DNA from 3 places in the Pantoea vagans genome. Region 2 is predicted to be linked to each of the others. Evidence: predicted binding sites of a transcription regulator. Region 2 holds the regulator's gene; each other region holds the start of a gene.
The links. Region 2 encodes PurR, which represses purine synthesis genes. Its sites were predicted from a motif close to CANGCAAACGTTTGCNTG; they were not measured.

Region 1 (4,662 bases), 330 kb from region 2:
CGATATCACCTTTGAGATGCCCAAACCCTGCAGCCGCTGTGTGTTCACCACCGTTGGCACCGAAAGCGGACGTAAACATCCTGAGGGCGAACCATTGGCCACGTTGCAACGCTTCCGCAGCGGCCAGGATGGCAGCGGCGATATCGATTTTGGCTTGAATCTCATCGCGCTGAACAGCGGCGTGATTCGGGTGGGCGATGCCGTCACCATTCTTGAGCGACAGACGCCGCGAGCTTATGGTCCAGGTGAGGTGGTAGAAACGCTGAAGCCGGCCGCCAGCAACCAGGCTGAAGTGACCATTGGCTATCAGGGAAATGCGTTTATCGGTGACAATCAGCAAGTGTTGCTGGAACAGTTGGAGATGCAGGGCTTTCGCATCCCTTACTCCTGTCGTGCCGGGATTTGCGGCAGTTGCAAGGTAACGCTGGTCTCTGGCGAAGTAAAAGCACTGAAGAAAAGTGCAGTGCGTGCAGATGGCACCATTCTCAGCTGCAGCTGTATTCCGGCAGGTGACATCGAACTGGCGTAAGCGTTTAAACAGCTCTCGCCAGGTGGGCTGCTTGTTCCTGCTGGTGAGGATGCAGGCGATCGTTCATGATCTTGATTGCATCGCCTAACTGCATGCCTTTACCGGCAACCGATAACGCATTTTGTGCCAGCAGGCACAGCGCCGCATTTTCACCGCTCTCAACCACCAGCAACTGCGCCCGCTCTCCGGTGTCCGCTAATGTCACGGCGACCATATCGCCCGCACCGGGCTGCCAGCTTTGCGCATGGCTGGTGAAATGCCAGCTTTTCGGCATAAGAGGTTTGAGAAAACGGCTGGCGACCAAGGCATTTAATACTAATTCGGCACGTTGATCGCCTTTTAATCCACTCTGACGGCAACGTTCTTCAAAAGTAAAATACAACGCGGCGTCATCCACGCAAAAACCGCTTTCATTAAAGGCATCCGGCGTCAGCATTTTACGCGAGAAGCGCGAGCGAAATAACATGCCGTCTGCCAAATCCAGCATCATGCGGTCATGCTCTGCGTCGAAATACCAACGCCAGTTGTCATCAGGTTTAATTTTCATGATGTGCCCTGTAGTTTATCGCTGCGCTAAACGGCGCTTAATTTTAAAATATACCCGTCATACTTCTAACCGCAGTTGCGTTGGCTGCGCGTGCTCACCCCAGTCACTTACTGATGTAAGCTCATGGGGATTCCCCCACTTGCCGTCTTCCTGCAACTCGAATTATTTAGGGTATATAACGCTAAAGAAAAGCTGAAAAATGCATCAGCAGCACAAAATATAAACGAGCCGAAGGGATAAATAAACCCCCCGGCGCGGGAAAGTGAGAAATGTCTTAGAGGTGGGTCACGATATCTTTAATTAACGTTGGGCCTTTATAAATGAAACCGGAGTATATCTGTACCAAGGTTGCACCGGCTGCGACTTTTTCACGTGCAGAAACCAGCGAATCAATGCCACCGACACCAATAATGGGCAAACGGCCCTGGAGCTCCTGCGACAGGCGGCGGATCACTTCCGTGCTGCGGGATTGCACCGGACGGCCACTTAATCCCCCCATTTCGTCAGCATATTTTACGCCCGTCACCAATGCACGATCGAGTGTGGTATTTGTCGCAATCACGCCGTCAATTTCATGGCGCACCAAACTGTCGGCAACCTGGATCAATTCTTCCTCTGAAAGATCCGGCGCGATCTTCACCGCTACTGGCACATATTTAAGCTGCCGTTCTTGCAGTTCTTTTTGTTTTAATTTGATCGCAGACAGAAGATCGTCCAGCGCTTCGCCATATTGCAGCGTGCGTAATCCCGGTGTGTTCGGTGAGGAAATATTGATGGCAATATAACCGGCATGGGCATACACCTTCTCCATGCAGGTCAGATAATCGTCTTTACCCTGCTCCACTGGCGTATCTTTATTTTTGCCAATATTGATACCGAGGATACCTTTAAACCGCGCCTTTTTAACGTTCTCGACCAGGTGATCGACACCGTGATTATTAAAGCCCATGCGGTTAATAATTCCTTCCGCTTCCACTAAGCGGAACATACGCGGCTTATCATTACCCGGTTGTGGGCGTGGCGTGACAGTCCCCACTTCTACAAAACCGAAGCCCATCGCGCCGAAAGCATCAATGCACTCCGCATTCTTATCAAGCCCTGCGGCAAGGCCCAGCGCGTTCGGGAAAGTCAGTCCCATGCAACTGACCGGGCGCGACGGCAGCGACTGGCGAATCAGCCCTTCCAGCGGGGTACCGCTGATAAAACGTAATTGTTGCAAGGTGAGTTCGTGCGCACGCTCTGGATCGAGCTTAAACAGCGCCGGCCGGACGATAGGATATAACATGCACTCTCCTGAATGGCGGAAGCGAGGGAAGTCGGGTGCACGCAAATTTGTGCGCCAGAATGGTAAAGGCCTCTGGCGCAAAAGTAAATTTAATCAGGTGATGCAGAGTTGATCGAAGTCAGCGCTTACCGGTATAGCGTGCTAACAGACTGCGACTTGCCTTCAAACCGTTATAAAGCATGGGATAGTACCACTGCAGTTTCATGCGCTTGCTCTCGCCGGTCACTTTACGGATCAACTGGTCGATGGTGACGTGCCACTCCTTGGGGACGTCGATGTTATTTTTGCGCATCTCAATCAAACAACCGTACATCACCGGTTCGTAATAGCGGTCCATCAGCCACTCATCGGCAGGCATACCCCACGCTTGCATAAAGCTTTCGCTGTTACCGCGTGCAATAAAGTAGTTTTCAACCCAGGCAAAAGTGGCTTTGCGTTGTGACAGCGAAGTCACCATAAAACGCTTGTAGTAATAGCTTTCGCCTGTGAGCACCACTTCCTGCGCCTGCATGTACAAGGCAAACATGTAGGGCGCATCCTCATGGTGTTGAATCGGCAGAAATTGCACCCCCACCCTTTCAATCAAATGGCGTGAGACAATACTGCTCCACAACACGCGATGCGCAGATTGATGCGTGATCATATTGCGGAGGGTAGTGCTGCCGCCGGGAAACGCGCCCTGGATACGTCGTTGGTGAAAAAGTTGATATTGCCGCTGGGCGACGGGCAAGTCCGTAAACATTTTGGCGCCAAAGCAGAACAACTCCATTTCGGGATGCTGCGCCTTTGCGCGACGGAAATCTGCGAACAGGGTTTTACCGATGAAATCATCCGCATCCATAAAATAGATGAAGTCGCCGGTGGCAATCTCCAACCCAAGCGTGCGCGCCGCGCTGACACCACCCCGCTGCGCCTGCAACACCGTGATTTGTGGATAGCGAGCCGCCATCTCTTCTAGTAGCGCCACGCTGTTATCCGTTGAGCCATCATCAATTACGATGATTTGCTCGGGAGGAGAAGATTGACCTACCAGCGAATCTATCGCTTCCCCTAACCATGGAGCGCAGTTCCAGTTAGGCACGATCACCGTCATGCTCACGCCGTTCATTCTCTCTCCTCAACGTTAAAGCCTTTATTGAACGGCAGCAGACGCTTGATCACCAGGCTGTGTAAGAGACAACACACTGCCAGATTGACCATGCCAATCAGCCCGAGCCATAACAGATTCAACCAGCGATTTTGATCCCAACTAATGGGCAGGAGTGAGCAGAGCCAGGCCATAACCGCCGCAACAACCCATACCAGCAACACATCACGCGTTAACCATGCGAAATGAATGCCCGGCGCGAAGCGGCGATGCACCAGCCACGCCCACCCCAGCAGGTAGAACACGTTTTGCCCCAGCCATAACCAGCCGGTACCCATCGCGCCAAAATGGAGAGCCGCAAAAATATTGAGCGGCACCAGAATAATGGCAAAACAGGAGAAACCTTTAACATGCAGCTTGAGGTTGCCATTGACGTATTGCAGGTGATACAGCAAGCCACATATTGCCTGCACGCCACTGCCCAGCGCATAGAGGCTGAGGACAAACGACATCTCATTCACCACCTGCTGATTCTGCGTCCATGCCCACAACAGCGGTGCAGAGAAGCACGCAATGGTGATACTGAGCGGAGCCATAAATATCGCCACCGCTTGGGTGGTATACCGATACAGCGTCAGCGACTGGGCATCACCCTCTTTTTTGGTTTTCATCCCGGTCATACGCGGCACGATAGCCTGCATAATCGGGCTGCTCAGCAAAATAATCCCGGTAGCGGCCGTCGCGACCACGGTAAAGGAACCGTATTCGCTCAACGGCAACGTTTTTGACAGTACCAGACGGTCAATCTGAGAAATGAACGTCCATACGGCGCTGGCGTAGGCCGCACTCAGTGCGAAGCGAATAAAAGGTTTAAGTACCTGCTTTAAATTCTCATGCTTCTGTTTGCGCGCTGAAGCTGGCACCAACTGGAAACATTTGTAAATCAGACATACCGCTTCGGCGATCGAGACCAGTAACTGCCAGATAAAGAAACTCAAAACCGGATTTGAAAACAGTTGGATCACCAGGACGGCACCAAACGTTCTCAGCGTGACGATCACCAGATTGACGCCGTTGAGCCACACCTGATGTTCAAAGCCGACGATGACACTGCGATACGGGCTGGTACGCCAACGAATAGCGGCGGTGATGACCATAATCGCTACTGCAGTCACCACATCTGAAGATGGAAGATGCTGTGCATCCAGCCAATG
Region 2 (4,662 bases):
AAATGGTGAGGCAGTTGTTTGTCCAGATGTTGTTTCAGTACGCGATGGAAAAATACATCCAGCTGTTCGCAATCCCACCAGCCGTCCATATAACTCTCACCTAAACCCAACGATCCTTCTTGCAAAACACGTTTGAAAAAATCAGGGTGCTTAACCTGAATATCCCAGGGGCGTGTGCCATTGATGGTAACATCAGCGCGTTCCAGTAATTCGCTGACGATACGAAACCAGTGGTTTTCTTCAAGGCTCACTTCTTCTATACACGATGAACTCATAGCTTCTCCATCACCTTTCCGATTTGAACCTGAGGAAATAATAGTCAATTTCCCCAGGCCTGTGAGAGAACTCACGGAAAATCCGTGCGCCACATAGCCGACGTTTTACAGAGGTATGAATCTGAATAGAAATGTCTGGCACAAATCAGGAGAGGAAGATCGTGCAGACGCCATCCCAGCGACAGAGTCGCTTAAAATTAATACAATTATGTTATTGATTTGTTACGGAAATGCTGACCCACCGAGTATATGCTCACGTGGGGCAATATTCAACGAGTTATCGTTAGTATGCTAACGAAAGTTATTTCGTTAGTGATTATCTTCGCAGGGACGAGAGTTGTGAGCAACATCACTTTGTGCGCAAGGCGAACGCTGCCAGATAAAGCCAGCCCATGCCAGCACGACCGTCGCCACCATCACCAGGGTCGTATTGTGCAGCGCTTGTGCTAATCCGGCGGATACCAGCAGGCTGGCAATAAAGCACAGGCCGAGTTGAAACAGGTTCTGTAAACCCGCCGCTTTACCTGTGGCCTGAGGGAAGGGGGCCAAAGCACTGGCAACCACTATCGGGTAAATCGCGCCATTCGCCAGTGCCATGCCGCAGAAAGGCAACAATAATGCCACCAATGATGGCGCAGGCAGCATGGCGACCACAAACAGACTGAGGATGCTCAGGCTATAAACCACCAGCAGCCATGGAAGAAGCTGCGCACCCTGATAACGATTGAGCAGCGCGCGGCAGCCGAAGCCACCAATCAGAAAAGCAATGGTCTGTGGGATATAGCTCAAGCCAATGTCTGCGGGTGTTAACCCTGCTGAGGCGAGAATAAAAGGTGAACCGGTTAGCCACGCGAAAAAACTGGCAGAACAGGCTGAGTAAATCAGCACGTTGCCACTGTATACGCGGGTCTTCAGCAGCGTGAGCCAGCCAGGTTGCGCAACCTTTGCAGCCTGACCCTTTTTGCGGGCAGTCAGTTGCAGGGTGCCAATGAGCAGCAAAACGGTGATCGCTGTGAGCGCGATAAAAATACTGCGCCAATGGAAGTGTCCCATTAGCCAGGCACCCAGCAATGGGGCTAAAGCTGGCGAAAGCGCGACCAGAGGCATGATGGTGGCAAACACTTTGTTGGCTTGTGCTTTCGGGTAGCGATCCACCACCAGTGCCTGCCAGCTCACGGCCGCCGCACAGACGCCCACAGCCTGTACGAAACGCAATGCCAGCATCAGGTTGACGTCTGTTACCCACAACATGCCAAGGCAGCCCAAGGCGAAAAGCGTCAATCCTGCCAACAGAATCGGTTTACGACCAAAGCGATCCGACAAGGGGCCCCAAAACACCTGCGCACAGGCAAATCCACCGAGAAACAGGCTAAGGCTGGCGCTGATCGTACCCGGAGCCGTGGCAAAATCGCGTTGCATGTCACCAAAAGCGGGCAGATACATATCCGTGGCGAGAAAGCCGAGCATACTCAGCAAGGCAAGGTAGGGCAGAAATCCTTTTGAAGACAACATAGTGATTCTCATTGGCAGATTGAACGCCGGGGAGTGTAAAAGAGTGCGTTGCGGTTTGTGAAACGCTAATATTTGCAACCTGCTGTTAAAAATTTTGAAGGCAAATACATGTGGTCTGAGTATGCACTGGAAGTAGTAGATGCGGTGGCGCGCAGCGGCAGTTTCAGCGCGGCAGCGCAAGAGTTGCATCGTGTGCCTTCTGCCGTCAGCTATACCGTCAGGCAGCTGGAAACCTGGTTAGCGGTTCCGTTGTTTGAACGCCAGCATCGTGAAGTCGTCTTAACACCAGCTGGAGAGCACTTTGTCCGTGAAGGGCGATCTGTTATCAAAAAAATGCTTGCAACGCGCAGGCAGTGCCAACAGTTGGCGAACGGCTGGCGCGGACAGTTGAGCATCGCGGTGGACTGCATCGTCAAACCCCAGCGCACCCGACAACTGGTGAAAGATTTTTACCGTCATTTCCCGGATATGGAGCTGATTATCAGCTACGAAGTGTTCAACGGTGTCTGGGATGCGCTGGCCGACGGGCGTGTTGATGTCGCTATTGGCGCAACGCAGGCGGTTCCGGTTGGCGGGCGTTTCGCCTTTCAGGATATGGGGGCCTTAAACTGGCGTTGCGTTGTCAGTCCCGATCATCCGTTGGTCAACAATACAGAATTAAATGATGAAATATTGCGTGCCTGGCCATCGCTGGTGCTGGAAGATACGTCTCGCGCATTACCCAGACGTATGACCTGGACCCTGGACAATCAGCGGCGTTTGGTGGTGCCGGAGTGGGAAACCGGAATGGATTGTTTGCAGGCGGGATTGTGTGTCGGCATGGTGCCAGGGCATTTAGCGCGGCCACTGTTGGATCAAGGCACGCTGGTGGAATTGCCACTGCCGCAGCCGTTTCCTGACAGCCCTTGCTGTGTCAGTTGGTCAGAGCAGCGAGCATCACCCGCGTTGGATTGGCTTCTGGCTTATCTGGGTGATGCAGAGACGCTGAACCACGAATGGCTCAGCGAAACGCGAGGTTAGCGGCGATAGTCGCGGAATGGGCCATCGGCAACGGAGCGGCGCTCAATCAAGGTCGGTTGAACCTCAATCGTTTGTGGCTCTTCACGCTTGCTGGTGATGCGATCCAGCAACATTTCGAGCGCTTTCTCACCCAACTCAGCCTTCGGTTGGTGCACGGTGGTGAGCGCTGGTGTGAAAAAGCGCGCGTTGCGCACGTTATCGTACCCGATCACGGAAATATCTTGCGGGACGCGCAAGCCCATCTCATCGGCTGCGCAAATCGCACCCATTGCCATGATATCGCCACCACAGAATACGGCAGTTGGACGCTGTTTCTGATTCAAGATTTGTTGCATCGCCTGATAGCCTGAATCGGGTTCAAAATCACCCTGCACAATCCACTCTGGCCGCACCGTGACCCCGGCTTCATTCATTGCCTGCAAGAAGCCAGCGTGGCGTCCACCGCCCGTGTTGCGTTCAAGTTGTCCCGGGATCGCGCCAATATCGCGGTGACCACGTTCGATCAAATAGCGCCCAGCCAAATAACCGCCATGGAAAGCATTGTCCTGCACGGTATCGGTAAAGTCACCGCGCGAAGCACCCCAGTCCATCACCACCATCGGGATATTGCGATTCTCCTCCAGCATTTGCAGCAGGTCATCTGGGTATTCGGAGCACATGACCAACAGACCATCGACGCGCTTCTGCGCCATCATCGAGAGATAAGCACGCTGCTTTTGCAGGTCGTTGTGCGCATTGCCAAGGATTAATGTGTAGCCGCGCTCGAAGCAGTGATTCTCAACCGCTTCAATGATCTCAGCAAAGTAGGGAGCTTCACTTGAAGTCGCCAGCAATCCCAATGTCTTGGTGTGATTGACCTTCAAACTGCGCGCAACGGCGCTGGGGGAATAGTGCAATTCTTTAATTGCTTCCCAAACGGCGTTACGCGTCTCTTCTGCGACAAAACGCGTTTTGTTGATGACATGCGAAACCGTGGTGGTGGAGACACCCGCGCGTTTTGCTACATCTTTAATTGTGGCCATGAAAAAGGTACTCCCCGGCTTATCGCAACGTACTGATAAGTATATTGTTAAACGTTTGCGTCTGCGAAGGGTTTTGCACCCGAAAATTTGGGTCAACGCTGCCTGTTCAGGCAGGAAAAATCGCTTCAGCAGGCTGTAAATACAGCATGCGCAAAATGGGTTGCGCAACGAAAGGCGGCGATTCTAGCAAGCTGGCGCGGATAACACGAGATTTTTGCCTGACGCTGTGCGAAAATTGTTTTAACCCTAATAAAAGTGTGACTAAGGAGTAGTGATGAGTACAGATCTGAAGCTGGCCCTGATGACCACGGTTGGCGCACTGTTAATGATTATTGCGTTCAGCTTTACGGCCATCCTGCATTAAACAAAAGCGTATAAAAAAAGCCGGTGCTGTGAAAGCATCCGGCTTTTTTTATACGTTGCGCAACGACTAACGAATGGTTTTCGGCGTCATCATGCGGCGTGCACCAACATAATGCTTCTCCCAGTAATCCTCACCCAACGCACTAATCTGAATGTCTTTACCGGTCCGCGGTGACTGAATAAATTTACCGTTACCAAGGTAGACACCTACGTGATCGGCAGTGCCACGATTATTAATACGGAAGAAGACTAAATCGCCTTTTTCGAGCATCTGACGCTTAATCGGCGCGGCATCATGCAAGTGATACATCTCATTCGCAGTGCGCGGGAATTTGTATTTGACTAAATCTTTGTAGGCGTACCACACCAGACCACTGCAGTCGAAACCTGTATTCGGCGAGGTGCCACCCCACTGATAAGGTTTGCCCAACTGGCCCATCAATTTGGTCATCGCTGTTTCACGCGCCTTT
Region 3 (4,662 bases), 320 kb from region 2:
GTTTAGCCTTTATGCACTTTCAAACCCGCGAGGGTCTGGGCCACGGGCATAATCTCTAATGTATTGATGTTAACGTGTTTAGGCAGGGTGGTTACCCAGTAAACGGCTTCAGTCACGTCTTCCGCGGTCAGTGCGGTAGTGCCTTCGTAAACCGCATCGGCGCGACCATCGTCACCTTTGAAACGCACGTTGGAGAACTCGGTGCCACCTACTAAACCAGGCTCAATATCGGTAACACGCAGCGCCGTGCCGTGTAAATCAGTGCGCAGGTTGAGGCTGAACTGACGGACGAAGGCCTTGGTTGCGCCATACACGTTACCGCCCAGGTAAGGCCAGCTCCCCGCGATGGAGCCAATGTTGACGATATGACCAACATTGCGCTCCACCATGGCAGGCAGTACCGCGCGAGTCATGTACACCAAGCCTTTGTTGTTGGTGTCGATCATATTTTCCCAGTCTTCGATATTGGCTTTGTGCGCCGGTTCAACACCCAACGCCAGGCCAGCGTTGTTCACCAGCACATCAATATCGCGCCACTCAGCGGGCAGAGCTGCAATGGCTTCATCGATAGCAGCACGATTGCGCACATCCAACTGAACGGTATACAGATTGTCGCCAAGCTCATCTTTCAGCTCTTTTAAACGCTCAGCGCGGCGTCCGCTGGCGATCACCTTGTGACCTGTAGCAATGAAGCGGCGGGTGATACTTTGACCAAAACCAGCAGTAGCGCCGGTAACAAAAATAATCATCTCACTGTTCCTTAAACGATTTCAGGTTCTCAGCCACACCTTAGCATTAACCCTGACACCATGCTCATGAAAAGCCTAACCGGTGTGTTGCAGGATTCTTCGTGCACAAAAAGAGTGCGCTATTGCACCGGCATTGCGCAAAAAATCACGGGTCTTACTACGTTATCTCTGCGATTTACACTTTCATCACCAATAGCAACCGTTTGCCATTGTCAGCAAACGGTTGCGCATTCGTTTGCGAATTGATCCTGCCCTCAAAATCAATAAAAATCACCTATTTTATTGAAATAGAACAGTATTTTTTGTTCTAAGCTTTGGCATGTCCCTTGCAATTCACTTTCAAGGCAATTATCTGCAATGACATGTATCAAGGAACTTTTATGCCTTACGCCTCTGAAACCCTGCTGCGCGCCAGCTTCTTTGACTTCACCGCCCTGGCTGCACAGCCCGATCAGATTGCGGCCAATGCACGCTATCTTGAAGATGGCCTACTAACGCTGCGTGATGGCAAAGTGGTCGCGCTGGAAAGTTGGGAGATCGCAGAAGGGCGCGTTGATGCCGCTCAGGTGATCGATCTGCGCGGTAAACTCATCGTGCCGGGCTTTGTCGACACCCACATCCACTATCCGCAAACAGAGATGATTGGGGCCTTTGGCGAGCAGCTACTGGAGTGGCTGAACCAATACACTTTCCCGGTCGAGAGCCAATATCACTGCCCGGACCACGCTGCGCAGATGTCCGCCTTCTTCTTGCAGCAGCTCTTGGCGAATGGCACCACCAGTGCGCTGGTGTTTGGCACCGTCCACAAACAGTCCGTTGACGCCTTATTTAGCGCAGCGGAAAAGCTCGATATGCGATTGATCGCGGGCAAGGTGATGATGGATCGCAACGCGCCAGAGTATCTGACCGAAACCCCCGAAGAGAGTTATCAGCATACCCTGGAACTGATTGAGCGCTGGCACCAGCGTGGTCGGCTTAGTTATGCATTGACGCCGCGCTTTGCGCCAACGTCATCACCGGCGCTGCTGGAGAAGGTACGTCAGCTGCGTGAAGAGTTCCCTGATACCTGGCTGCACACACACCTCAGTGAGAACCAGCAGGAAATTGCCTGGGTGAACGAATTGTTCCCAGAGCACGACGGCTACCTTGATGTGTATCACCAGCATCAACTGACCGGTAAGCGCAGTGTGTTTGCGCATTGCCTGCATCTGGAAGATCGCGAATGGCAATGCCTGCACGATACCGATTCCTCCATCGCATTCTGCCCCACCTCCAATCTGTTCCTCGGCAGCGGGTTGTTCAACATCAAACGCTGCTGGCAGCAGGGTGTGCGCATGGGTATCGGAACCGATGTCGGCGCAGGTACCACTTTTAATATGCTGCAAACCCTGGGGGAGGCTTACAAAGTTGGGCAGTTGCAACAATACCGACTCAGTGCCTGTGAAGCCTTCTACCACGCCACACTGGGCGGGGCGCATGCGCTCGATTTAGATGACAAAATTGGTAACTTCAATCCCGGCAAAGAGGCCGATTTTGTGGTGCTCGATCCGGCGGTGTCACCGCTGCAAAAATTACGCAGTGCCAACAGTAAAGACATCTGGGAACGCCTGTTTGTCATGATGACGCTGGGCGATGACCGCAATATTGCCCAAACCTGGCTGAGTGGCAAACCCGTCTGGCAGCGGCATGGCGAGGAGATAACCGCATGATCCAGTTTCTGCTCAACAACCGCCTGATCACCGAGACGGCTTTAGACCCCAATCTCACGGTGCTCAATTACCTGCGCAATCAGCAGCAGCGGCGCGGCACGAAGGAAGGTTGCGCGTCAGGAGACTGTGGTGCCTGCACGGTAACGCTGGGTAAAGTGGTAGCGGGGCGCATGCAGTATCAAACGGTCAACAGCTGCCTGACACTGGTGAGCAGTTTACAAGGCAAACAGTTGATTACCGTAGAAGATCTCAAGCAGGGGCGTGAACTGCACAGTGTGCAGCAGGCCATGGTGGATTGCCACGGCTCGCAATGCGGTTATTGTACGCCGGGGTTTGTCATGTCCATGTTTACCTTGCAAAAAAACAGTCAAGGCTGGAATCCGCACCATGCCGAACAGGCGCTGGCGGGCAATCTGTGCCGCTGTACCGGCTATCGACCGATTATGGCAGCGGCGCAGCAGGCGTGTGAGCAGCCAGTAGCAGATGCATTTACAGCTGATGAAACCGCGCTGGTACAGCGGCTTCAGGCATTGAACAACACAGAAGTGCAAACCCTTGAAGCCAACGGCAGCCGCTGTTTTGTGCCAAAAACGCTGGCGCAGTTAGCCGCGCTGTATGAGCAGCATCCTGACGCGCGTTTGCTGGCGGGCGGCACTGATCTGACTTTGCAAATTACCCAGCAGTATCAACGTCTGCCATTGTTGATCGCCTTAGAGCAGGTGCAGGAATTAGCCGAGTGCAGCGAAGATGAGGACACGTTCCGGCTGGGAGCGGCCGCGCCGCTGCATCTCTGTTACCACTTCCTGACCGACAAAATCCCGGCTTTTAGCGCCACACTCGAGCGTTTTGCGTCACTGCAAATTCGCAATCAGGGCACGCTGGGCGGCAACATCGGTAATGCTTCACCGATTGGCGACTGTGCGCCGATGCTGCTGGCGTTGAATGCGCGTTTGGCCCTGCAGAAAGGAAAAGTGATGCGTGAGGTGCCACTCGACCAGTTCTTCATCGGCTATCGGCAAACGGTGCTGCAGGCGGGGGAGTTTATTCACTCCATCATCATTCCAAAAGTGACGGTGTCACATGACTTTAGCGCATGGAAGGTGGCTAAACGACTGGATGATGATATCTCTGCGGTGTTTGTCGCCATCAACATTCAGGTGGAAGACGGCGTGGTACAGCAAGCACGACTGGGCTTTGGTGGCATGGCCGCCACCCCAAAACGTGCTCTGGCTGCTGAAGACGCGTTGAATGGGATGCCATTAAATCAAGCCAGTATCGAAAAAGCCTGCGCTGCACTCAGTCAGGATTTTCAGCCCTTGAGCGATTTTCGCGCCAGCGCAGACTATCGCTTGCAGGTGGCGCGCAATCTCTTGCGCCGCTATTACGCCCAGATCACGGGCGAACTGACTATCACGGAGGTGGCGCGTTATGTCTCATAACCGACCCGAGCTGACCGAAACGCTGCTGAAAAGCCAGTTCGCTACTGAGATGAAAACCGGTGTCGGACGCAGTCAAAAGCATGAAAGTGCCGACAAACATGTCACCGGCGAAGCTTGTTACATCGATGACAAACCCGACTTGCCGGGCTTACTGCATCTTTGCCCGCGCTTGAGTGAACATGCACATGCCCGCATCACACATATCGATGTGCAGCCCTGCTATGCGATCCCCGGCGTGGTCAGCGTGCTGACGTGGCGCGATGTGCCCGGACTGAACGATGTCGGTCCGCTTGAACCAGGCGATCCGTTGCTGGCGCAAGATAGCGTCGAATATCTGGGACAAATCGTGATTGCGGTGGCAGCAGACTCCCCGGAAGCGGCGCGTGCGGGCGCAGCGGCGGCAATTATTGAATATCAGCCTCTGCCCGCCATTCTTGATGTGCGTGAAGCGCTGGAGAAACAGCACTTCGTACAACAGCCGCATATTCACCAGCGTGGTGATGTGGATTCCGCGCTGGCGCGTGCGCCACATCGTATTCAGGGCGAGTTTCACATAGGTGGTCAGGAGCATTTTTATCTGGAAACCCAGGTTGCGCTGGTGATCCCCGGCGAGGATGACACGCTGCAGGTTTACTCCTCGACGCAAAACCCCACGGAAGTGCAAAAGCTGGTGGCTGAAGTGATGAATATCACCATGAACAAAGTCACCATTGATATGCGCCGAATGGGTGGGGGCTTTGGGGGGAAAGAAACGCAAGCGGCCGG

Region 1: pyrD (quinone-dependent dihydroorotate dehydrogenase) is a predicted target of PurR. The motif match lies at 2,400-2,417, and genes of this name have one in related genera.
Region 3: guaD (guanine deaminase) is a predicted target of PurR. The motif match lies at 942-959, and genes of this name have one in related genera.

The regions. Positions count from the first base shown of each region.
Region 1 covers NZ_CP011427.1:2,540,078-2,544,739, forward strand. Annotated here, with positions in the region: gene LK04_RS11910 (YcbX family protein) at 1-529, shown strand, start outside; gene LK04_RS11915 (cell division protein ZapC) at 534-1,076, opposite strand; gene pyrD (quinone-dependent dihydroorotate dehydrogenase) at 1,351-2,361, opposite strand; gene LK04_RS11925 (glycosyltransferase family 2 protein) at 2,480-3,469, opposite strand; gene LK04_RS11930 (lipopolysaccharide biosynthesis protein) at 3,466-4,662, opposite strand, start outside.
Region 2 covers NZ_CP011427.1:2,212,846-2,217,507, reverse strand. Annotated here, with positions in the region: gene cfa (cyclopropane fatty acyl phospholipid synthase) at 1-275, opposite strand, end outside; gene punC (purine nucleoside transporter PunC) at 585-1,787, opposite strand; gene punR (DNA-binding transcriptional activator PunR) at 1,896-2,807, shown strand; gene purR (HTH-type transcriptional repressor PurR) at 2,804-3,829, opposite strand; gene LK04_RS20550 (YnhF family membrane protein) at 4,104-4,193, shown strand; gene LK04_RS10280 (C40 family peptidase) at 4,260-4,662, opposite strand, start outside.
Region 3 covers NZ_CP011427.1:1,891,982-1,896,643, forward strand. Annotated here, with positions in the region: gene ydfG (bifunctional NADP-dependent 3-hydroxy acid dehydrogenase/3-hydroxypropionate dehydrogenase YdfG) at 3-749, opposite strand; gene guaD (guanine deaminase) at 1,130-2,458, shown strand; gene xdhA (xanthine dehydrogenase small subunit) at 2,455-3,897, shown strand; gene xdhB (xanthine dehydrogenase molybdopterin binding subunit) at 3,887-4,662, shown strand, end outside.